DNA from 2 places in the Streptosporangium sp. H16 genome. Region 1 is predicted to be linked to the other one. Evidence: predicted binding sites of a transcription regulator. Region 1 holds the regulator's gene; the other holds the start of a gene.
What was found. The regulator LexA, encoded in region 1, represses DNA repair genes until DNA is damaged. The targets are predictions, from matches to a motif close to TCGAACANNTGTTCGA.
Positions count from the first base shown of each region.

Region 2: a site for LexA is predicted at 4,822-4,837, ahead of ruvC (crossover junction endodeoxyribonuclease RuvC). Genes of this name have one in related genera too.

Region 1 is NZ_JBPXMD010000013.1:124,370-136,387, forward strand. It holds gene ACTOQ2_RS22670 (cytochrome P450) at 1-1,109, shown strand, start outside; gene ACTOQ2_RS22675 (cytochrome P450) at 1,254-2,528, shown strand; gene ACTOQ2_RS22680 (hypothetical protein) at 2,564-4,933, opposite strand; gene leuS (leucine--tRNA ligase) at 5,484-7,952, shown strand; gene lexA (transcriptional repressor LexA) at 8,174-8,884, opposite strand; gene ACTOQ2_RS22695 (LysM peptidoglycan-binding domain-containing protein) at 9,549-9,815, shown strand; gene nrdR (transcriptional regulator NrdR) at 10,268-10,729, shown strand; gene ACTOQ2_RS22705 (vitamin B12-dependent ribonucleotide reductase) at 10,814-12,018, shown strand, end outside.
Region 2 is NZ_JBPXMD010000023.1:42,495-54,512, reverse strand. It holds gene ACTOQ2_RS31340 (alkaline phosphatase D family protein) at 102-1,793, shown strand; gene pdxT (pyridoxal 5'-phosphate synthase glutaminase subunit PdxT) at 2,029-2,619, shown strand; gene ACTOQ2_RS31330 (YebC/PmpR family DNA-binding transcriptional regulator) at 2,623-3,375, shown strand; gene ACTOQ2_RS31325 (cation:proton antiporter) at 3,449-4,741, shown strand; gene ruvC (crossover junction endodeoxyribonuclease RuvC) at 4,870-5,454, shown strand; gene ruvA (Holliday junction branch migration protein RuvA) at 5,451-6,071, shown strand; gene ruvB (Holliday junction branch migration DNA helicase RuvB) at 6,184-7,242, shown strand; gene yajC (preprotein translocase subunit YajC) at 7,468-7,833, shown strand; gene secD (protein translocase subunit SecD) at 7,918-9,684, shown strand; gene secF (protein translocase subunit SecF) at 9,684-10,760, shown strand; gene ACTOQ2_RS31290 (adenine phosphoribosyltransferase) at 11,016-11,534, shown strand; gene ACTOQ2_RS31285 (RelA/SpoT family protein) at 11,772-12,018, shown strand, end outside.

The DNA.
Region 1 (12,018 bases):
CCGAGATCCCCTTCGCCCCGCCCGGCCCCGGCTACTACGCCCTGGTGCGGCACGCGGACCTCATCGAGGCCAGCCGCCACCCCGACGTCTTCTCCTCGGGCCGGGGGGCGACGTCCATCCAGGACCTCGGCCCCGAGTTCGGCGAGTACTTCGGTTCGATGATCAATATGGACGATCCCCGGCACGCGCGGCTGCGCAGGATCGTGTCCCGGGCGTTCACCCCGAAGATGATCAAGCAGTTCGAGGCCGACGTCGACGCCGCGGCCGTGCGGATCGTGGACGATCTGATCGCGAAGGGGCCCGGCTGTGACTTCGTGACCGAGGTGGCCGCCAAGCTGCCCCTGAAGATCATCTGCGACATGATGGGCATCGGTCCCGAGCACTACCAGGCGGTCTTCGACGCTACGAGCATCATCTTGTCGGGCGGCGATCCCGAGTTCATCGCCGACGTCAGCCGTGCGGCCGAGTTGCTCCTCGGCGCGGGGCAGGGACTTCAGAGCCTCGTCATCTCCCTGGCCGCCGAGGAGGGAGACAACCTCATCACCGCCCTGACCAGCGCCAACATCGACGGTGAGAAGCTGACGATGCAGGAGCTCGGCTCGTTCTTCATCCTGCTGGTGGTGGCGGGCAACGAGACCACCCGCAACGCCATCTCCCACGGCCTGCGCCTGTTCACCGAGCATCCCGGCCAGCGGGAGCTGCTGCTGCAGGACCTCGACGGGCGCCTGCCCGGTGCCGTCGAGGAGATCGTCCGCCTCGCCTCGCCCGTCGCCTGGATGCGCCGCAGCCTCACCCGCGACCACGAGATGAACGGCCACCTCTACCGCGCGGGGGAGAAGGTCCTGCTGTACTACTGGGCCGCCAACCGCGACGAGAGCGTCTTCACCGACCCGTACCGCTTCGACATCCGGCGTACCGAGGGGCCGCACGTCGGCTTCGGTGGCCCGGGGCCGCACTTCTGCCTGGGCGCCCACCTCGCCCGCCGAGAGATCACCGTGATGTTCCGCGAGTTGTTCACCCGCCTGCCCGGAATCCGTTCCGTGGGGGAGCCCGACCGTCTGCGTTCCAGCTTCATCAACGGCATCAAGCACCTTGACTGCGACTTCTGAGGACGGCGTCGAGCATCTCGACCGCGACTTCCGTGCGCCGCCCGGGGACATCGCGTTGACGCGAGCGTTTGCTTCCCCGAATTCCGGGAGTCGCCGAGGGGCTCGCATTGACGCAAGCGTTTGCTTTCCCAAAGGATGGGCGCCATGAGCGTGACGCCAGCCGAGCGGAAGCCGATCGTCTCCGCCGGCGACTTCGATCTGTCGGACCACGACTTCTGGTCCAGGCCCATGCCGGAGCGGGAGCACGCCTTCCGGCTCCTGAGGGAGCTGGAGCGTCCCGTTTTCTACCAGGAGATGGAGAACCCGCTGATCCCGCGAGGGCCCGGCTACCACGCGCTGGTCAAGCACGCCGACATCCTGGAGGCCAGCCGCACTCCCGAGGTGTTCTGCTCGGGAGACGGCGGGGCCACCAACATCCTCGACATGCCCGCCGAGTTCGCCGAGTACTTCGGTTCGATGATCAATATGGACGATCCCCGGCACGCGCGGCTGCGCAGGATCGTGTCCCGGGCGTTCACCCCGAAGATGATCAAGCAGTTCGAGGCCGACGTCGACGCCGCGGCCGTGCGGATCGTGGACGATCTGATCGCGAAGGGGCCCGGCTGTGACTTCGTGACCGAGGTGGCCGCCAAGCTGCCCCTGAAGATCATCTGCGACATGATGGGGATACCGGAGACGGACTACCGCGCTGTCTTCGACAGATCCAACATCATCCTCGGAGGGTTCGACCCCGAGTACGTCGGCCTCGACATGAACACCGTCGCGGAGAGGCTGCTGACCGCAGGGATGGAGCTCCAGCAGCTCGTCCAGGACCTCGCCGCGCACCGGGCGGAACATCCCACGGCCGACCTCACCTCGTCGCTGGTCAACGCCAACATCGACGGTGAGAAGCTGACGATGCAGGAGCTCGGCTCGTTCTTCATCCTGCTGGTGGTGGCGGGCAACGAGACCACCCGCAACGCCATCTCCCACGGCCTGCGCCTGTTCACCGAGCATCCCGGCCAGCGGGAGCTGCTGCTGCAGGACCTCGACGGGCGCCTGCCCGGTGCCGTCGAGGAGATCGTCCGCCTCGCCTCACCGGTCAACTACATGCGCAGAAAGGTCACCCGCGACCACGAGATGAACGGCCACCTCTACCGCGCGGGGGAGAAGGTCGTGTTCTACTACTGGGCCGCCAACCGCGACGAGAGCGTCTTCGCCGACCCGCTCCGCTTCGACATCACCCGCAGTCCCAACCCCCATATCGGCTTCGGCGGCCCGGGACCGCACTTCTGCCTGGGCGCCCACCTCGCCCGCCGAGAGATCACCGTCATGTTCCGCGAGTTGCTCCGTCGCGTCCCGCGGATCGAGGGAGGCGCTCCCGAACGGCTCCACTCCAGCTTCATCAACGGGATCAAGCGGATGGAGTGCACCTTCTAAGCCGTTCGCGGCTTTCGGGAACTCCTACGGGGTGGTCACTGCCCCGCCGTGCGGATCGACTTGAAGACGGTGTTGATGTCGGGGAGCAATTCCTTCCTGCTGTCCGGCACCGACATGTAGACGATCGAGGGCAGGTCGGCGCCGGTGCTCACCGCCGCCACGACCATGGTCGTCTTCGAGTCGCCCGAGGTGATCTCGTACGCCGCGAGCTGGCCGGGCAGGCCGTTCACCGACAGGGTCTGCTGGGCGGTCTTGCGGGCGGTGTTGCCCTCGGGGAAGAACTTGTTGCGCCCGCTGGAGGCCACCGCGTTGATCACCGGTGCGAGGTTCTCCGGTGAGGTGTACTTGCTCTTCAGGCGCGGGGAGAGCGGGCCCGACATCAGCTGCGCGAACTGGGTCTTGCCCGTGGAGTCCGTACCCGCCGGGAGATACTGGCGGGTCGTGAAGCCGTAGGAGGCGGGCATGCCGGGACGCTGGTCCTGCCGCCAGGGGGCGCCGAGCTGCGGCAGGGTGATCCCCGCCTGCTGGTCGGTGAGCGTGCCCGCCACCGGCGACGCCTCACCGGTGAAGCGCGGCAGGCGGCCGATGGCGGCGGGCTTGGCCGGTTTCTTGGTGGCCGCCGCGGAGGGCTTGGGGTCGGAGGGGATCTCCTCGCCGCCGGCCAGCGGCCCGGCCAGGAACGCCCAGAGCACCGCGCCGAGCAGCGCGATGACCACGGACCCGGCCAGCGCGAAGATCCAGACTGGCCGTCCCCGCTCCCCGAGCTCGTCCTCGTCCTCGATGGCCTGGTAGTTGTCGCCGAAGACCGTGTTCCACAGCTCCTGTTGGCGCTCGGGCGGAGGTGTCTTCGGGCCGCTGATCTGGCCCGCGGTGACGAACGGCTTGTTCGGGTCGGAGGGGTCGCGGCTCAGGTGATGGCCGGGCTGGCCCGGATGCCCAGGCTGGCCGGGGTGACCGCCATGTCCGGGCTGGCCCGGCTGGCCCGGGTGGCCGGGCTGGGGCTGGGACGGCCCGGGGCCGGCTCCGGGGTGAACGGGGGCCTGGGGGGCGGGTGCGCCGGAGGCCGCCGCGTTCGCGGCCTGGGCCCACATGGCGGGGGTGTCCGGCACGCCGTAGCTGCGCCGCGCGTTCCCGGTGCCGTCGCCGTTCGGGGCGCCGTTCGGGGCGCCGGCCTCAGGTGAGGCGCCCCCAAAGGGGGGACCACCGGGGGCGACGCCGGAAGGGCCGCCCTGGGCGTTTCCCTGAGCGGTGCCGGGATGGCCGTTCCCGAACGGAACGGCCGGAGCGTCGGTGCCCGCCCAGGAGACGGGGAACGCCGAGGTCTGCGCCTCGGCGGGACCCGCGTTCCCCGAGGAGGGGACCGGAGGCCACGCGCCACCGCCCGCCGGGGCCGCGGGTGGCCAGGGGGCGTTCTCCGCCGGCGCAGGTGAGGACGGCCACCCACCGTTCTCCGTCGGCTGTGCCGGAGGCCAGGCGGGGGCGTCGGTTCCTGGCGCGGTGGCCTGCCACGTCTCGCCCGCCGGTGCACCGGAACCCTGGCGGCGCGCGTCCCCCTGCGGGCTGGTCGCCTGTGCCCAGCCGTCCCCCTGCGGGCTGGTCGCCTGTGCCCAGCCGTTGTTCTGCGGGCTGGTCGCCTGTGCCCAGCCGTCGGCCTGCGGGCTCTGCGTACGGCCGTCGTTGGTCGGTACGCCGGCCTGCGCCCAGCCGTTGGAAGAGCCGGTCTGGAGGGCGGAGGTGGGCTGGGCGTTGCGGTCCTGTGGCGGCGTGGACTGCGGCCATCCGTTGTTCGGGGAGGACGGGTGGCCGTCGCCGTCGGCCTGCGGACCCGAGGCCTGCGCCCAGCCGTCCTGCGCGGAGGTGGATTGCGGCCATCCGTTGCCGGGGGAGGTCTGGTGCGAGCCGTCGGCGCCCTGCGGGCCGGAGGCCTGCGCCCAGCCGTCACCTTGAGCGTTTGATCCCTGCGTGCCTGATCCCTGCGGACCGGAGGCCTGAGACCAGCCGTCACCCTGGGGGGCGGTCGCCTGCGCCCAGCCGTCGTTGCGCGGGCTGAAAGCCTCCGACCAGCTGTCGCTCCGGGGGTTCGACGCCTGTGCCCAGCCGTTGTCCTGGGGGCTGGTCGCCTGTGCCCAGCCGTCGGCCTGCGGGCGCTGTGTGCGGCCGTCGTCGTGGGGCGGGGGGCTCTGAGGCCGGCCGCCGGGAGAATCCGCCGGGGAGGCGGCGGGACGCTGCCCCTCGCCGCCGGGTGAGGTCTGCCACGAGGAGCCGTTGCCGCCCTGTGACTCGTCCTGCGGGCGAGGGAGCCGAGGGCCGGTACCGAGGGGGTCGTTCGTCCACGGGGGCGACGGCTCGGCAGCCTCCGGCCATGCCGAAGGCAGGTGGGACTGGCTGGACTGCTCCGAGGCCATGCTTTCCTTACCTCCCGCGCGGGTGCCCGAATTAGGCGTATTGGGCATGGTCTCACGTGAGACGGGGGGGCTCGCAGGGAAACCGGAGAACGCCCCCCTGAACTGGAGTCCGGTGGGGTCGGTCGGTGGATCCTGCATCGGCAGGCCGACCTCCATCGGATCCGGGCCCTGCCCCGGCTCTGCTGAATGTGCCACGGTTAGAAGAGTAAACGTGAGAGACATACGAGGTCACAACAGGCGCATAGCCATCGGGTCTCGTTGACCCGCGAGTACGGGAACCCCATTCTGCCGACCTGGCCGGATCCTGTCCCCCGCTTGCCGCGATCGGCCCTGTTTTCCCTGGCCATGAATACGCCTTGCGGGCTGCGATAGTCTTGGTCTATGCGTGCCGCGACCCTGCTTATCGGGCCGCATCGGCTTTCCCGTCCCTGAGTGCCCTGCCGATGCGGCTGCCCTCCGCGTGAGCGGGGGGTTTTTGCATTGGGCCGGACGGGTCAGACCATCCACGCAGACACACCCCGAGGAAACCGACGTGAGCGAGCGAGCCGACATGCAGAGCGACGAGCAGCACTATGACCCGCAGGCCCTGCAGGTCAAGTGGCAGCGCAGGTGGGAGGAACTGGACCCCTTCCGGGCCTCCGACGACCCCGCCGACCCGCGTGAGCGGCGCTACATGCTCGACATGTTCTCCTACCCCTCGGGCGACCTGCACATGGGACACGCCGAGGTGTTCGCCCTGGGCGACGTCATCTCCCGCTACTGGGTCCAGCGCGGCTACAACGTGCTGCACCCCGTCGGCTGGGACTCCTTCGGCCTGCCCGCCGAGAACGCCGCGATCAAGCACGACGCGCACCCGGCGGAGTGGACCTACGCCAACATCGAGACCCAGGCCAACTCCTACCGGCGCTACGCGATCTCCTTCGACTGGTCCCGCCGCCTGCACACCAGCGACACCTCGTACTACAAGTGGACTCAGTGGCTGTTCAACCGCTTCTTCGAGCGCGGCCTGGCCTACCGCAAGGGCGGCCTGGTCAACTGGTGCCCGAACGACCAGACCGTGCTGGCCAACGAGCAGGTCAAGGACGGCAAGTGCGAGCGCTGCGGCGCCGAGGTCGTCCGCCGCGAGCTGACCCAGTGGTATTTCAAGATCACTGATTACGCCGACCGGCTGCTGGACGACATGGCCCTGCTGGAGGGCGGCTGGTCCGAGCGGGTGCTGACCATGCAGCGCAACTGGATCGGCCGGTCCGAGGGCGCCGACGTCAACTTCGTGATCGAGGGCCGCGACGAGCCGGTCACCGTCTACACCACCCGTCCCGACACCCTGTACGGCGCCACCTTCTTCGTGGTCGCCCCGGACGCGCCGCTGGCCGAGGAGATCGTCACCGACGACCGGCGCGAGGCGTTCGAGGCCTACCGGGTCGAGGTCTCCAAGCTGTCCGACATCGACCGGCTGTCCACGGAGAAGGAGAAGACCGGCGTCTTCCTGGGCCGGTACGCCATCAACCCGGTCAACGGCGAGCGCATGCCGGTCTGGGCGGCCGACTACGTGCTGTCCGACTACGGCCACGGCGCCATCATGGCCGTGCCCGCGCACGACCAGCGCGACCTGGACTTCGCCCGCGCCTTCGACCTGCCGGTACGGGTGGTCGTGCACACCGGCCTGGCCGATCCGGGCGAGACCGGCGTCGCCACCTCCGGTGACGGCGCGATGGTCAACTCCGGCCCGCTGGACGGCCTGGCCAAGACCGAGGCGATCCGGAAGATCATTGAGGTGCTGAGCGAGCGGGGCACCGGACGGTTCACGGTCAACTTCCGGCTGCGCGACTGGCTGCTGTCCCGCCAGCGCTTCTGGGGCTGCCCGATCCCGATCATCCACTGCGCCGACTGCGGCGAGGTCCCCGTCCCCGACGACCAGTTGCCCGTCACCCTGCCCGACATGCGCGGCGAGGCCCTGGCACCCAAGGGCGTCTCGCCGCTGGCCTCGGCCGAGGACTGGGTGAACGTCTCCTGTCCCAAGTGCGGCGGCCCGGCCAAGCGCGACACCGACACGATGGACACCTTCGTCGACTCCTCGTGGTACTTCCTGCGCTACGTCGACCCGGCGTACGAGGACGGCCCGTTCGACGTCGAGCGCGTCCGCAGGTGGGGGCCGATCGACCAGTACATCGGCGGCGTCGAGCACGCCGTGCTGCACCTGCTGTACGCCAGGTTCTTCACCAAGGTCCTGCACGACATGGGGATGATCGACTTTGTCGAGCCCTTCACCCGCCTGCTGAACCAGGGGCAGGTCATCAACCAGGGCAAGGCGATGTCCAAGTCGCTGGGCAACGGCGTCGACCTGGGCCAGCAGATCGACGCCTACGGTGTCGACGCGGTCAGGCTGACCGTCGTCTTCGCCGGACCGCCCGAGGAGGACATCGACTGGGCCGACGTCTCCCCGGCGGCGTCGCAGAAGTTCCTGGCCCGCGCGTTCCGGGTGATGGCCGAGGCCGGCGCGGCCTCGGCGCCCGGGGTGGACGTCACCGCCGGAGACCTGAACCTGCGCAAGGTCGTCCACCACACCATCGACGAGGTCACCAAGCTGGTCGACTCCCACCGCTTCAACGTCGCGGTGGCCCGCATGATGGAGCTGACGAGCGCGGCCCGCAAGGCCATCGACTCCGGGCCCGGCGCCGCCGACCCTGCGGTCAGGGAGGCCGCCGAGACCCTGGCGGTCATGCTGTCCCTGGTCGCGCCGTACGCGGCGGAGGAGGGCTGGGAGCGGCTGGGACACTCCGCCTCGGTCGCCACCGCTGGCTGGCCGGTCGCCGACCCGGCACTGCTGGTCCAGGAGTCGGTCACCTGCGTCGTCCAGGTCGCGGGCAAGGTGCGCGACCGGCTGGAGGTCTCCCCGGAGATCTCCGAGGCGGACCTGGAGGCGCTGGCCCTGGCGTCGGAGAAGGTCCGGTCCTTCCTGCCCGGAGCGCCGCGAAAGGTGATCGTCCGCGCGCCCAAGCTGGTCAACATCGTTCCCTAGACGGCCGGGGAAGCTCTGAGAACGCCGGAGGGGTGGTGTCCCGACATCGGGACACCACCCCTCCGGCGTGTCGCGCGCCCTCCGGCGTGTCGCGCGGAGGCCGGAGGCGCGTGGTGTGGAACTCGCGTCGGAACGACGTGTTTCGAAGCTCGCTCAGCAGGCGCGGAGAAGAACGGTCCGGAGCTCGCCCCGGGACGCTCGCGTCAGAGCTCGCGGTCGCGTCAGAGCTTGCGGAGGACCGCCACGACCTTGCCGAGCACGGTGGCCTCGTCACCCGGGATCGGGTCGTAGTTGGGGTTGTGCGGGACCAGCCAGACATGGCCGTCTCTGCGCTTGAAGGTCTTGACCGTGGCCTCGCCGTCGATCATCGCCGCGACCACGTCGCCGTTGTCGGCGACCGGCTGCTGGCGTACGACCACCCAGTCACCGTTGGCGATGGCGGCCTCGATCATCGAGTCACCGGTCACCTGGAGGAGGAAGAGGGTGCCCTCGCCGACAAGCTGCTTGGGCAGGGCGAAGACGTCCTCGATGCTCTCCTCGGCGAGGATGGGACCACCGGCGGCGATCCGGCCCACCAGGGGGACGTAGGCGGCGGTCGGGCGGCTGACCGGGGCCTCGTCCTCGCCGGAGTCGGGGTCCACCCACAGCACGGGCTCGCCGGGAAGGCGGACCTCCAGGGCGCGGGGGCGGTGCGGATCACGCCGCAGGTAGCCCTTGCGCTGCAAAGCCGTCAGCTGGTGCGACACGCTGGAGGTGCTGGTGAGCTGCACCGCCTCACCGATCTCCCGCATGGACGGCGGGTAGCCGCGCTGCTGCACGGAATCGCGGATCACCTCAAGGATCTTCCGCTGCCTGGGGGTGAGGCCAAGGGAGTCACGCCTTCGCACTGCCAGGTCGCTGGCGGCCGAACCGTTCTCTTTGTGCTGGCTCATACGAACTCCTCGCCTCCCGGTCTGTATTTAACGCGTCGCACACAGCGACCATACCTCGGCCGAAGATCATATTCAAACAATTGTTCGAATGTCCTCGAAATCGGCGACGCCGTGGTGTACAACATCGTACGGGAGTTCGATCGACATCGTGTTCGATTCGCCGATCTTTCTTCGACATATGTTCGGCCAGGTCGAGGGGATGGGGGTCACCATGAAACCGACCACGACGACACCGCGATCCAGGACCGCGACGGCATCCCGGGCGGCGCGGCGATCACCGGAGGCGCCGCGCCTGCGGCTCGTGCCGCCCCCGCGGCCGGAGCTGGAGCCGGAGGCCGAGCGAAGGTCCGAGACGGGATCCGGGCGGGAGTCCAGGCAGGGGTCCGAGTGGGTGTCCGAGCGGGCGTCCGGGCGCGAATCCGGGCAGGGGTCCGGCCCGGAGTCCGGGCGGCCGTCCGGGCGTGAGCGGAGACGGCGACCCGGTCGCGAGCCGGGCCGGAGGCCTGGCCGTGAGCCGGAGCGAGGGCTCGGGGGCGGATCCGGGCCGAGGAGGGCGCCGGGATCGGCGGTGGCGCCCGTGGTGCGGGCCCGCCGTTCCGGCGTCGCCCGTCCGGCGCCCGTCCGACGGCCACTCCGGCTCACCAGGCGTGGAAGGATTGTGGCGGTGACGGTGCTCGCGCTCCTCACCCTGGGGGTGCTCTGGATCGGCGGGCGCATCGACATGGCCTCGGCGGGCGGGCGGCCGGACCTCGAGGGCCTTCCCCGGATCACGGTGCACGCGGGCGACACGCTGTGGGAGATCGCGGACGCGTTGACGGAGGAGGCCGACGCCGGCCCCATGGTCCGCCGTGTCATGGACCTCAACGGGCTGTCCGGCTCGACGGTCCGGCCCGGGACCCGGCTCTATCTCCCCGAGGGCCTCGTCCGCTGAGACCCGGGAGGGCCTGTCCCCCGAGGCGGGCACTCGAGGCGGGACTCCCGAGGTGGGGGAGGGGTGGCGGCGTACGTGGGGGAGGGGTCCGAGAGGGCGGTCGGCGGGCGGGGAGAGGGAGTGCGGGGCGTCTCGCCTGACAGATCGCCCGGGGCGTGTGTGAGGGAAGGGGTGCCCGGGACGAGAGGGGTCTCGCCCGGGTGGCGACACGCCGGAATGTGACGGCTGATCAGCGACTTCGTCCGGCAAGGTCGTTTCAACTTGCGTTCATGGTCGCGCACTTCTACGGTTGGACCACAACATCTAGTGGCTGCATCGCAACCCTTCACCACAGATTGTGTTTCCATTACCGCGCCTCGACTATTCGAAGGTGTGTGCGCGAGCGTCTGGGCGTGCGCGTGGTGGGTAGGTGAAGTGGGTCGGCCGCTTCGGTAGTCAAGGAGGCGACACGCGTGCATTGTCCGTTCTGTCGCCATCTCGACACGCGAGTCATCGACAGCCGGGCCACCGAGGACGGTGGGGCCATCCGCCGCAGGCGCACATGCTCCGAATGCGGGCGCAGGTTCACCACGCAGGAGACCGTCCTGCTCATGGTGAGCAAGCGCAGCGGTGTGACGGAGCCGTTCTTCAGGGACAAGGTGATCGCCGGGGTCCGGCGGGCCTGCCAGGGGCGGTCCGTCAGCGAGGACTCCCTGGCGCAGCTGGGCCAGCGGGTCGAGGAGAGCATCCGGGCCACCGGGTGCGCCGAGATCGCGGCCCACGAGGTCGGGCTGGCCATCCTGGGCCCGCTCCGCGAGCTGGACGAGGTGGCTTACCTGCGGTTCGCCTCCGTCTACCGGGGGTTCGAGACCCTGGCCGACTTCGAGGCGGAGATCGAGCGGCTCCGGGCGGAGCGCTCCACCGAGCAGGACTGATGCAGACCCCGGGCGCCGGGGGTGAGGCGGCGCGTTGGTGTGGTCCGATTCGAGGGTTCTACGGAGCCCCAGGAGGGGGAAGTCATGACGGAGACTGTCGGCGCGGTGACACGTGGGGGCAAGAGGCCTCGCAAGGGCCTGAAGATGAAGCGCATCTTCACCACGCCAGGCGTGCATCCCTATGACGAGCTGACCTGGGAGCGCCGCGACGTCGTCATGACCAACTGGCGCGACGGCTCGATCAACTTCGAGCAGCGCGGCGTCGAGTTCCCCCAGTCGTGGTCGGTCAACGCCGCCAACATCGTGACCACCAAGTACTTCCGCGGCGCGGTCGGCACCCCGCAGCGGGAGTGGAGCCTCAAGCAGCTGGTCGACCGGGTGGTGGGCGTCTACACGCGTACGGCGGTCGAGCACGGCTACTTCGCCACCGACGAGGACGCCGAGATCTTCGACCACGAGCTCAAGCACGCTCTGGTCAACCAGGTCTTCAGCTTCAACTCGCCCGTCTGGTTCAACGTCGGCACCGCGTCGCCGCAGCAGGTCAGCGCCTGCTTCATCCTGGCCGTCGACGACCAGATGGAGTCGATCCTCGACTGGTACAAGGAAGAGGGCGTGATCTTCAAGGGAGGTTCGGGCTCCGGCGTCAACCTCTCCCGGATCCGTTCCTCCAAGGAACTGCTCTCCAGCGGCGGCACCGCCAGCGGCCCGGTCTCCTTCATGCGCGGCGCCGACGCCTCCGCGGGCACCATCAAGTCCGGGGGCGCCACCCGCCGCGCCGCCAAGATGGTCGTCCTCGACGTCGACCACCCCGACATCGAGGAGTTCGTCGAGACCAAGGCGCGCGAGGAGGACAAGATCCGCGCCCTCCGCGACGCCGGGTTCGACATGGACCTGGGCGGCAAGGACATCGTCTCCGTCCAGTACCAGAACGCCAACAACTCCGTGCGCGTCTCCGACGAGTTCATGCGCGCGGTGGAGAACGGCGAGGAGTTCGGCCTGCGCGCCCGCCTCACCGGCGAGGTCATCGAGAAGATCGACGCCAGAGAGCTGTTCCGCAAGATGGGCAAGGCCGCGTGGGAGTGCGCCGACCCCGGCCTCCAGTACGACGACACGATCAACGACTGGCACACCAGCCCGGAGACGGGCCGCATCACCGCCAGCAACCCCTGCTCGGAATACCTGCACCTGGACAACTCCTCGTGCAACCTGGCGAGCATCAACCTGCTGAAGTTCCTGAAGGACGACGACACCTTCGACATCGCGAACTTCGTGAAGATCACCGAGCTGGT
Region 2 (12,018 bases), on a different contig from region 1:
CATGGAGATCGTCTTTTCCCTGACAGAGGGAGTTAACTCCTCAGTCATGGTGCTCCGCGAGGCTGACGGGCGTTCGAGCCCGATCACCCGGGAGGTTTCCCTTGTCGAAGTTCACCCGCCGGTCCTTTCTCGTCACCGGTATCGCGGCCGGCGCGGCGGCGGGCATCCCCGCCGCCGCGCACGCCGATCCCGGACCCGCCCAGGAGAGCGCTGACTCTCTGGTGTCCCTGGCCTCCCGCGGCCTGCGCTCGGACCCGTTCACGCTCGGCGTCGCCTGCGGGGACCCCGACTCCGGCGGCTTCGTGATCTGGACCCGCCTGGCACCCCAGCCGCTCGCCGAGGACGGCCTGGGCGGCATGCCCGCCCGGCCCTTCGCCGTCGAGTGGCACGTCTACGGCGACGAGAGGGCCCGCCGCCCGCTGCGCCGGGGCGTGGCCACGGCCGCTCCCGAGTGGGGCCACAGCGTCCACGTCGAGCTGAACGGGCTGCCCTCCGACAGGGACTACTGGTACCGCTTCAAGGTCGGCCCGTACGTCTCGCCGATCGGCAGGGCCAGGACGGCCCCGCACGCCCTCTCCCACGGCTCGGCCCTGGCGATGGCCTTCGTCTCCTGCGCCCAGTACGAGCACGGCTACTTCACCGCCTACCGGCGCCTGGCGGAGGAGCGGCCCGACCTGATCCTGCACCTGGGCGACTACCAGTACGAGTACCGGCGCGACACCTACACCATCCCCGGCGGCAACATCCGCCACCACGAGGGGCCGGAGACCGAGAGCCTGGCGAACTACCGCCAGCGGCACGCCCAGTACAAGACCGACCCCGACCTGCAGGCCGCGCACGCCGCCGCCCCCTGGCTGGTCGTCTGGGACGACCACGAGCTGGACAACAACTGGGCCGACGAGGTGCCCGAGAAGCCCGAGGTGCCCCAGCCGAACTTCCTCGCCCGGCGCGAGGCGGCCTTCAGGGCGTACTACGAGAACATGCCGCTGCGGCGCGCCTCCATCCCCCGGGGCGTCGACATGCAGCTCTACCGGCGCGTCCGGTGGGGGAGGATGGCCACCTTCCACATGCTCGACACCCGCCAGTACCGCAGCGACCAGGGCTGCGGCGACGGCTACAAGGACTGCCCGGCGGCGGTCGACCCCGCACGCTCGATCACCGGCGAGGCGCAGGAGCGCTGGCTGCTGGACGGCATGCGGCGCTCGGAGGCGCGCTGGGACGTCATCGGCCAGCAGGTCTTCTTCGCCCAGCGCGACAACAACGCCGGGCCCGCCAAGATCACCAGCCAGGACGCCTGGGACGGCTACGTCGCCTCGCGGCAGCGCATCACCCAGGGCTGGGTGGACGCCGAGGTGCGCAACCCGGTGGTGCTCACCGGCGACGTGCACGCCCACTGGGCGAGCGACCTCAAGCTCGACTACGACGACCCCACCACCCGCACGGTCGGCTCCGAGCTGGTCGCCTCGTCCATCACCACGGGCGGCGACGGCCTCGACTCCGACCCGGCGACCCACCCGTACCTGACGATCAACCCGCACCTGAAGTTCTACAACAACCAGCGCGGCTACGTGATGACCCGGATCGAGCGCGACCGGCTCACCGCCGACTTCAAGGTGCTGCCGCAGGTGACGCAGCCGGGCTCGGCGGCGCACACCAAGGCGACCTTCGTGATCGAGGACCGGGTCCCCGGCGTGCAGCGGACCTACCTGCGCCCGGTCGACCCCTCGGCCGCCAGGACCCCCGGGATCGACTGGATCCAGGAGACCGTGGACCTGGAGACCAAGCGTCCCTGACCTCGTCGCGATCACCGGAGATCACCTGACACCCATGGTCACGGGTGCCCCGCCGCACGTTCAGCGGGGCACCCGTGACGCGTTCCGGCCGGGGAACCGCGGCTTCCCCGGCCGGAGGAGGGGGGCGCGACGGCCCCGGACTCCCGTGCCGGGCCGGAGCGTAAACCGGTTTGGGCCGGTACGAGGGGTGGCCATACGCTGAAGGGGCATCTCACCCGGACGGGAAGGACCACCGGTGACCATCGTCCCCACGATCGGCGTCTTCGCGCTGCAAGGAGACGTGCGCGAGCACGTGCGCTCCCTGGAGGCGGTGGGCGCCAGAGCGGTCACCGTACGGCGTCCCCGTGAGCTGGAGGCGGTCGACGGCCTCGTCATCCCCGGCGGCGAGTCCACCACGATGTGGAAGCTCGCCGAGACCTTCGACCTGCTCGAACCGCTCCGGATGCGGATCAAGGCGGGCATGCCCGCCTACGGCTCCTGCGCCGGAATGATCATGCTGGCCGACCGGATCGAGGGCGGGATCGAAGGTCAGCAGACGATCGGCGGCATCGACATGGTCGTCCGCCGCAACGCCTTCGGCCGCCAGGTCGACTCCTTCGAGGCCGACGTCGACTTCGCCGGCCGCGGCGGCATGCGGGCCGTCTTCATCCGCGCGCCCTGGGTGGAATCCGTGGGTTCGGGGGTCGAAGTGCTGGCGCTGGCCGAACCTGGGGATAGGATCGTCGCGGTCCGCCAAGGACCGCTGCTCGCCACGTCCTTCCACCCGGAACTTACCGGGGATGTCGGTGTGCATTCATATTTCGCTGAGATGGTGAGGGAGCTCTAGGCGATGTCCGGCCACTCCAAATGGGCGACGACGAAGCACAAGAAGGCCGCGCTCGACTCCAAGCGCGGCAAGCTGTTCGCCAAGCTCATCAAGAACATCGAGGTCGCGGCCCGGACCGGCGGACCCGATCCGGACGGCAACCCGACGCTGTACGACGCCATCACCAAGGCGCGCAAGAGCTCGGTCCCGATCGACAACATCGAGCGTGCCCGTAAGCGCGGCGGCGGCCTGGAGGCCGGCGGCGCCGACTGGCAGACCATCATGTACGAGGGTTACGCCCCCGGCGGCGTCGCGGTGCTGATCGAGTGCCTCACCGACAACCGCAACCGCGCCGCCTCCGAGGTCCGCGTCGCGCTGACCCGCAACGGCGGCTCGCTGGCCGACCCCGGCTCGGTGTCCTACATGTTCAACCGCAAGGGCGTCGTGCTCGTCCCCAAGGGTGAGCTGGCCGAGGACGACGTGCTGGTCGCGGTCCTCGACGCGGGCGCCGAGGAGGTCAACGACCTGGGCGACCAGTTCGAGGTCGTCTCCGAGGCCACCGACCTCGTCCCGGTCCGCAAGGCCCTGCAGGAGGCCGGGATCGACTACGACTCGGCCGAGTCCGGTTTCATGCCGACGATGAACGTCCCGCTGGACGAGGACGGCGCCCGCAAGGTCTTCAGGCTGATCGACGCCCTCGAGGACAGCGACGACGTGCAGAACGTCTGGGCCAACTTCGACGTCTCCGACGAGGTCATGGAGAAGCTCGACGCGTAACCCGGGCCATTCGGTGTGACCTCGTGTTGTCTGCGAGGTTTGTCCGCGTGGTCAAGGGCATATCACGCGGACAATGGGCAATCCTGACCTGATCTTTGCCGTGGCGGGCGTCGCCGCGCTGCTCGCGGCCACGCTGCCGCGGCTCCTCAACCGCCGTCCCTTCTCGCTCCCGCTGGCCTGCCTGCTGGGCGGCCTCCTCCTCTATGTCCTGCCCCTGGAGCTGCCCGATCCCGATCCGGTGGCTCACCGGGCGCTGGTCGAGCACGCCACCGAGATCTGCGTGCTGATCTCGCTCATGGGCGCCGGGCTGGCCATCAACCGGCCCTTCGGGCGGCGCGACTGGTCCTCGACCTGGCGCCTGCTGGGGTGGACGCTCCCGCTGACCGTCCTCGCCGTGGCCGCCGCGGCGTACGGCCTGCTCGGCTGGCCCCTGGCCGCGGCGCTGCTGCTGGGCGCGGTGCTCGCGCCGACCGACCCGGTGCTCGCCTCCGACGTGCAGGTCGGCGAGCCCGTCGACTCGGAGAAGGCCGACGACGAGGTCCGCTTCACCCTCACCTCCGAGGCGGGCCTCAACGACGGCCTGGCCTTCCCCCTGGTGTACGCCGCGATCGCGCTGGCCGTCAGCGGGGGTGTCGGCTGGGTCGCCGAGTGGACGCTGGTGGACCTGCTCTACCGGTGCGCCGCGGGCGTGGTGTGCGGCCTGCTGATCGGCAAGGGTCTGGGGCGGCTCTTCTTCCGCGCCCAGAAGTCCGACCTGCGGCTGGCCGAGCACCGCGACGGCTTCGTGGCGCTGGCCGCGACGTTCCTGGCCTACGGCCTCACCGAGCTGGTGCACGGCTACGGTTTCATCGCGGTGTTCGTGACCGCCTGCACCATCAGGGCGGCCGAGCGCAGCCACGGCTACAACGGGGTGCTGCACGGCTTCATCGAGCAGCTCGAGCGGCTGTTCACCGCCTGGCTGATCATGCTGCTCGGCGGTTTCGTCGCGATGGGCGGCCTGTCCGCGCTCACCTGGCGGGGCGCCGCGGTCGGACTACTGCTGCTGCTGGTCATCCGGCCGCTGACCGGCTGGCTCGCCGAGCTGGGCGGCAGGGCGGGACCGCGCGAGCGCGTCGCGACGGCGTTCTTCGGCATCCGCGGCATCGGCTCGCTGTTCTACCTCGCCTACGCCCTCGGCCAGGCCGACTTCGGCGTGCCCGCCGAGGAGCTCTGGGCCGTGGTCGCCTTCACCGTGCTGGCCTCCCTGGCCATCCACGGGATCTCGGCCTCGCCGGTGATGAACCGCCTGGACCGGCTGCGCGACAAGAAGAGCGACGAGGACGACGAGGACGACGAGGACGCGGAACCCGCCGCCCAGCACCTGTGAGCCCGGGACCCGCTCGCGGCCCCTCCGGCGGGCCGGGGAAGAGCCGTGCGCGGGCCGCTCCCACGCGGTAGAGTCTGCCACCGAACAGGTGTTCGGCGAGCGGAGGCGTGTCGGTGCGGTTGCCCGAGTTGCGGGTGATGGGGGTCGATCCCGGGCTTACCCGATGCGGGCTCGGCGCCGTCGAGGGGCGGCCCGGCGCGCCGCTGAGCCTGGTCAAGGTCGGGGTCGTCCGCACCCCCGCCGACGACGAGATCGGCGCCCGGCTGGTGGCGATCGAGACGGGCATCGAGCGGTGGCTCGACGAGGTCCGGCCCGACGCGGTGGCCGTGGAGCGGGTCTTCGCCCAGCACAACCTCAGGACCGTGATGGGCACCGCGCAGGCCTCCGCCGTGGCGATCCTGTGCGCGTCCCGCAGGGGCCTGCCGGTCGCGCTGCACACGCCGTCCGAGGTCAAGGCCGCCATCACCGGCAGTGGCACGGCCGACAAGCAGCAGGTCGGCACGATGGTGACCCGCCTGCTGCGGCTGGACGCCATGCCCAAGCCCGCCGACGCCGCCGACGCGCTCGCCCTCGCGATCTGCCATGTGTGGCGGGGCGGGGCCCAGAGCAGGCTGGCCGAGGCCGCCGCGAAGGCGGCGAGCGCCACCACCACCCCCGCCGCCTACTTCCGAGGCCGTGGCAGGGCCGGACACCCGAGAGGAACCGCGAAGTGATCGCCTCGGTGCGAGGACAGGTGACCGCGATCGCCGCTGACGGGGCGGTCGTCGAGGTCGGCGGGGTGGGGGTCCTCGTGCACTGCACGCCGGGCACGCTGGCGACGCTCAGGACGGGCGAGGAGGCCAGGCTCGCCACCTCGCTGGTGGTCCGCGAGGAGTCGCTCACCCTGTTCGGCTTCGTCACCGACGACGAGCGCGCCATCTTCGAGATGCTGCAGACGGCGAGCGGGGTCGGCCCCAAGGTCGCCCTGGCGATGCTGGCCGTGCACACTCCCAACGCGCTCCGGGTGGCGGTGGCCTCCGCCGACGTCAAGGCGCTGACCAGGGTCCCCGGGGTGGGCCCGAAGGGCGCCCAGCGGATCATCGTCGACCTCAAGAACAAGCTCGGCACGCCGGAGGAGGCCGTCAGCGCCGCGCTCGACGGCCGCGCCGCCGCGCCCGCCTGGCGCGCCCAGGTCCACTCCGGGCTGGTCGGTCTGGGCTACTCGGGGCGAGACGCCGACGAGGCGGTCGCCACCGTCGAGCCGCAGGCCGACGCCGAGCTGGCCGAGGGCCGCACCCCGCAGGTGGCGGCCCTGCTCAAGGCCGCGCTCCGCGCGCTGAGCGTGCGATGAGGGGCGAGCGCGCCGTACGAGACGTGTGCCGGGAGACGGTGGGCGGGGCCGTCGCGCGGTGCCATGAGGGGCTCCGGCGGTTCCGCCGCGCGGCGAGCAGGGGAGGGGCGGCGTGAGTTCCGACCGTGATCTGGTGTCGCCGGACGCCGAGGGCGACGAGAGATACATCGAGGCGGCGCTGCGGCCCAAGCGGCTGGAGGAGTTCATCGGCCAGGCGCGGGTGCGCGAGCAGCTGTCGCTGGTGCTGCAGAGCGCGCTGCGGCGCAACCGGCCACCGGACCACGTGCTGATGAGCGGCGGACCCGGGCTGGGCAAGACGACCCTCTCCATGATCATCGCGACCGAGCTCTCCGTGCCCCTCAGGATCACCTCGGGGCCCGCGCTGGAGCGGGCCGGCGACCTCGCGGCGATCCTGTCGACCCTCTCCGAGGGCGAGGTCCTGTTCATCGACGAGATCCACCGGATGGCCAGGCCCGCCGAGGAGATGCTCTACCTCGCGATGGAGGACTTCCGCGTCGACATCGTGGTGGGCAAGGGCCCTGGGGCGACCGCGATCCCGCTGGAGATCGCTCCGTTCACCCTGGTCGGCGCCACCACCCGGGCCGGCATGCTCCCCGCGCCGCTGCGCGACCGCTTCGGTTTCGTCGCGCACATGGACTTTTACGGGGTCGCCGAGCTGGAGGAGGTGCTGCACCGCTCCTCGCGCCTGCTGGGCGTCACGCTCCCCGGCGACGCCGCCCGCGAGATCGCCGGCCGCTCCCGGGGCACCCCCCGCATCGCCAACCGGCTGCTGCGCCGGGTCCGCGACTTCGCCGAGGTGCGCGCCGAGGGCGTCGTCACCAGGGATGTCGCCTCCGCCGCGCTCAACCTCTACGAGGTCGACGCCGAGGGGCTCGACCGGCTCGACCGGGCGGTTCTCGGGGCGCTGCTGCGCAAGTTCGGCGGCGGGCCGGTGGGGCTGTCGACACTGGCGGTCGCGGTGGGGGAGGAGCCGGAGACGGTGGAGGTGGTCGCCGAGCCGTTCCTGGTGCGGCAGGGACTGCTGGCCCGCACCCCCCGTGGCCGGGTGGCGACCGCGGCGGCCTGGACACATCTGGGGCTGACGCCCCCGCCGGACGCCTTCGGAGCCTCGTTTCTCATCGATCTTGAGGATGATCTCGGGGCCGTCTAACGTTGGGAGTCGGTAGGGAAGTCGTACAGAATTGATCACAGATCGATGACAACCGTATCGAAATGGGAACTTCCCTGCGCGCCAAAACGTGACTTCGTTGCCGCGCTCTTAACAGCTCGCCTAAACTCCGAGCCTTGGCTGGCTGTGTAGGCTGACGTGCTGAGCGGCGTGGCCGTATGTGACGTCCGGCTTCCGCCGGTCAATCTCAAGAGAGGGAGCGGCCCTGTGGGCGGCAACTATTCGAGCCTGATCATGATCGCTCTCATGGTCGTGGTGTTCTACTTCCTGCTCATCCGGCCGCAGCGCAAGCGGCAGCAGGAGCAGGTCAAGATGCAGAACAGTCTCACGCCGGGCACCGGCGTCATGACCACGACGGGTCTTTTCGCGACCGTGGTGGCCATCGACGCCGACGACGTGATCCTGGAGATCGCCCCCGGCGTGGAGACCCGCTGGGTCAAGGCGGCCATCGGCCGTGTCCTGGTTCCCGTTGACGACGCGGAGGAGGAGAATGTCAAGGCTGTCGACCACGGTGTCGTGGAGACGGCGGAACAGCAGGGTGCAGACCACGACACGACGAGCAAGAAGCCGTGAGTAGCCTCACCTCCAACCCCCTATAACCGAAAGAACTGACGACCAGTGGCCCGACCGACCAGCGGCCAGAGCAGACCGGGGCGCATGCTCCTGGTGCTTCTGGCGATCATTCTCGCCATGGGCGGGGCGATGCTCCTCAACAAGGCGTACACCCCGGAGTATGGCCTCGACCTCGCCGGCGGCACGACCGTGACGCTGCAGCCCGTCACGCCGAACGGGAGCGCTCCCTCACAGGAGAGCCTCGACCTCGCCGTGAACATCATCCGCGAGCGGGTGAACGGCAGCGGCATCTCCGACGCAGAGGTCGCCAAATCCGGTGACAACATCGTCATCTCCGTTCCCGGAGCTGGCCAGGAGGAAGTCGTCAAGCTGGTCGGCACCACCGCGGAGCTGAGGTTCCGCCAAGTGCTGGCGATCGGGGCCGGGTCGCCTCCGCCCCCGGGCCAGCTCTCCACCCAGGCGCCGACGCCGACTCCCTCGCCCACCGCCTCCGGGCGCAAGGGCGACAAGGAGTCCGAGCCCGCCGAGTCGGGGACTCCGAAGCCCGGCGCGACCGCCGCGCCCGACACGGGAGCCTCCCCGGCCGGCCGCGCCCTGTCGTCGGCGCTGACCAACCCGAGCCCCGGCGCCACTCCCGCGCCCTCCGCCGAGCCGAGCGGCGACAAGGGTGACAAGTCGGCCAAGCCGGGCAAGAGCGCGGCCCCGGACGCCAGCGCCCCGCCGACGGCCCCGCCGACGTCGCCCGACGACCCCATGGCGGGCGTCGACACCACCGGCATCGACCCCGCGGCGCTCAAGCGGTTCGAGACGCTCGACTGCGCCAAGGACGCGGGGGTGGGCGCCCAGGACGCGCCGGACAAGCAGTACGTCGGCTGCAGCCAGGACGGCAGCACCAAGTTCGTGCTGGACAAGGCGGCCGTGACCGGCACCTCGATCGACAGTGCGTCCTCCGGCGTCGACCAGACCACCGGTGAGTGGCTCGTCCAGCTCGCCTTCAAGGGCCAGGGCCCCGACCAGTGGTCGAAGGTCACCACCACCGCCTTCAACTCACAGGCTCCCCGCAACCAGGTCGCCATGGTCCTCGACGGCGTGGTCATCTCCGCACCCGTCATCCAGGAGCCCATCAACGGCGGCCGGGCGCAGATCTCCGGCAGCTTCACCCAGGTGACGGCCGACGAGCTGGCCAACCAGCTCAAGTACGGCGCGCTGCCGCTGAAGTTCGAGAAGAGCTCCATCGAGGAGGTCTCCTCCACGCTGGGTGCCGACCAGCTGCGCGGCGGTCTCATCGCGGGCGCGATCGGCCTCCTGCTGGTCGTGGTCTACTCGATGCTCTACTACCGGGGTCTGGGCATCGTGTCGGTGCTGAGCCTCCTGGTGGCCACGGTCGTGACCTACCAGTCCGTCGTGCTGCTCGGCACGTTCGCGGGCTTCCGCCTCTCGCTGCCGCACATCATCGGACTGATCGTCTCGATCGGTATCACCGCGGACTCGTTCATCGTCTACTTCGAACGGATCCGCGACGAGATGAAGGAGGGCCGGCGCTCGCTGCGCACGGCCATCGAGGTCGCCTGGGTCCGCGCCCGGCGGACGATCCTCATCGCCGACGCCGTCATGTTCATCGCCGCCGTGGTGCTCTACTTCCTGGCGGTCGGCGGTGTGGCCGGGTTCGCCTTCGCCATGGGCCTGACCACGCTCATCGACATCGCCGTGGTGTTCATGTTCACCAAGCCGTTCGTCGCGATGCTGGCCAAGCTGAAGTTCTTCGCCAAGGGGCACAAGCTCTCCGGGCTCGACGCCGAGCGCATGAGTGAGGCTCCCGTCGCTCCCAAGACCGTTCCGCAGGAGGCCTGATGTCCGGCATCGCGCGCCGGCTGTACCGGGGCGAGGTCGACGTCGACTTCGTCGGCCGCAAGAAGCTCTGGTACACCCTTTCCGCAATCCTGCTGGTGATCTCCATCGCCGGTCTGGTCTTCAACGGCCTCAACCTGGGTGTGGAGTTCAAGGGCGGGTCGGTCTTCTCCTTCAAGGCGCCGACCGCCAACATCGAGCAGGTGCGCGCCACGTTCACCGACGCCGGCGCGCACCAGGTCATCGCGCAGACGACCCAGAACGGCTGGCGGGTCACCACGGAGAGCCTCCCGGCCGACCAGGTCACCAAGATGCAGAAGGCCGTCTCCACCGCGTTCAAGCTGCCGGTGGACCAGGTCAACCTGCAGGTGATCGGTGCCTCGTGGGGCGGTCAGGTGGCCAACAAGGCCGTCATCGGACTCATCGTCTTCATGCTGGCGATCATCCTGTACCTGACGATGGCCTTCGAGTGGAAGATGGCGCTGGCCGCCGTCGTGGCGCTGCTGCACGACCTGGTGATCACCGCCGGCGTCTACGCCTGGTCCGGCTTCGAGGTCACCCCGGCGACCCTGCTGGGCTTCCTGACGATCCTCGGATACTCGCTGTACGACGCCGTCGTCGTCTTCGACATGATCAAGGAGGTCACCGCCAAGATCGGCAGGACCTCCAAGATCACCTACACCGAGGCCGCCAACAACGCGCTGAACCACACGCTGATCCGGTCGCTGAACACCACCCTGGTGGCGATCCTGCCGGTCGCGGCGATCCTCTTCATCGGCACCACGCTGTTCGGCGCGGGAACGCTGAAGGACCTGTCGCTGTCGCTGTTCGTCGGCATGATCGTCGGCACCTACTCCTCGCTGTGCGTCGCGACGCCGCTGCTGGTCACGCTGAAGGAGCGCGAGACGCTCTACACCGAGATCGCCAAGAGGCTCGCCGCGCACGGAGGCGGTTCCGGGGTCAAGACGGTGCGCCAGCCGGTCACCGCCGGGGCCTCCAACGGGGCCGGGGCCTCCAACGGTGCCGCCACGGTCGCCAGCCGGACCTCTCCGGCCGGTGACAAGCGGAGGAAGAAGTAAGCACGAGCACGTCCGCGCCTCCGCTCCCCGCACAGGGAGCGGAGGCGTTTTCCTTACCTGTCGCAGCCTTCCCCGCGCCACCGTTTTCCGGTGTCTCCCGCACCTTCCCGCTCTCTCCGGCGCCACCGGTTCCCCGGTTCCCCGGTTTCCCGGTTTCCCTGCGCCTTTCCCGTACCTCCCCGCCTTCTCCACCGCCCCCGGCACCACCGGCCCCCCGGTGTTTCCCACCCCGAGATCTCCACAGGAGCGCCGACCATGACCGAGCTGAGCAGCCTGATCCTCGACCGCATCCGCGACGTGCCCGACTACCCGCAGCCCGGAGTGCTGTTCAAGGACATCACCCCCCTGCTCGCCGACCCGGTGGCGTTCACCGCGGTGACCGAGGAGCTGGCCGGGCTGTACGAGGTGGACAAGATCGTCGGAATCGAGGCGCGGGGGTTCATCCTGGCCGCCCCGGTCGCCATTCGGGCGGGCGCGGGCTTCGTCCCGGTACGGAAGAAAGGCAAACTGCCCTCTGAGACGCTTGAGGCGTCCTACGATCTGGAGTACGGCTCCGCCACCATCGAGGTTCACCGGGACGCCTTCACCCCCGGGGAGCGCGTCCTCATCGTCGATGACGTGCTCGCCACCGGAGGTACGGCGCGCGCGGCGGTGGAGCTGGTCCGCAGGGCGGGCGCCGACGTCGTTGCGATCGCCGTGCTCATGGAGCTGGCCTTCCTCAAGGGCCGCGAGCGCCTGACCGACGTGGAGTTGCACCCCCTCGTCGTCGTCTGATCGACCCCGCGGACAAATGCACACAACCCCGTCTGGATACACTGAGGGATCTGGACTCGAACGTAAGGAGTCTGAGTGCCCCGTGATGTGGTCGTCCCCGACGCGACCGCCGGCGGTGGCGGTCCCGAGACGGCCGTCCCAGCAGGCGATGCCGGTTCCGCCATGTCCGGAGCCGCCGAGGAGAAGCCGGCGGTAAGGCGAAGGCTCGCACGTTTTGGGGGACAGTGGGGTGGCGGCATGAATCCGGTCCTGGAGCCGCTGTTCCGGACGGTCCGCGCGACCCACCCGAAGGCGGACCTGCGGCTCATCGAGCGCTCCTACGACGTGGCCGCCTACCACCACCGCGACCAGAAGCGTAAGAGCGGTGACCCGTACATCACCCATCCGCTGGCGGTGGCCACGATCCTGGCCGAGCTCGGCACCGACGACGAGACGCTGTGCGCGGCGCTGCTGCACGACACCGTCGAGGACACCGCCTACGGTC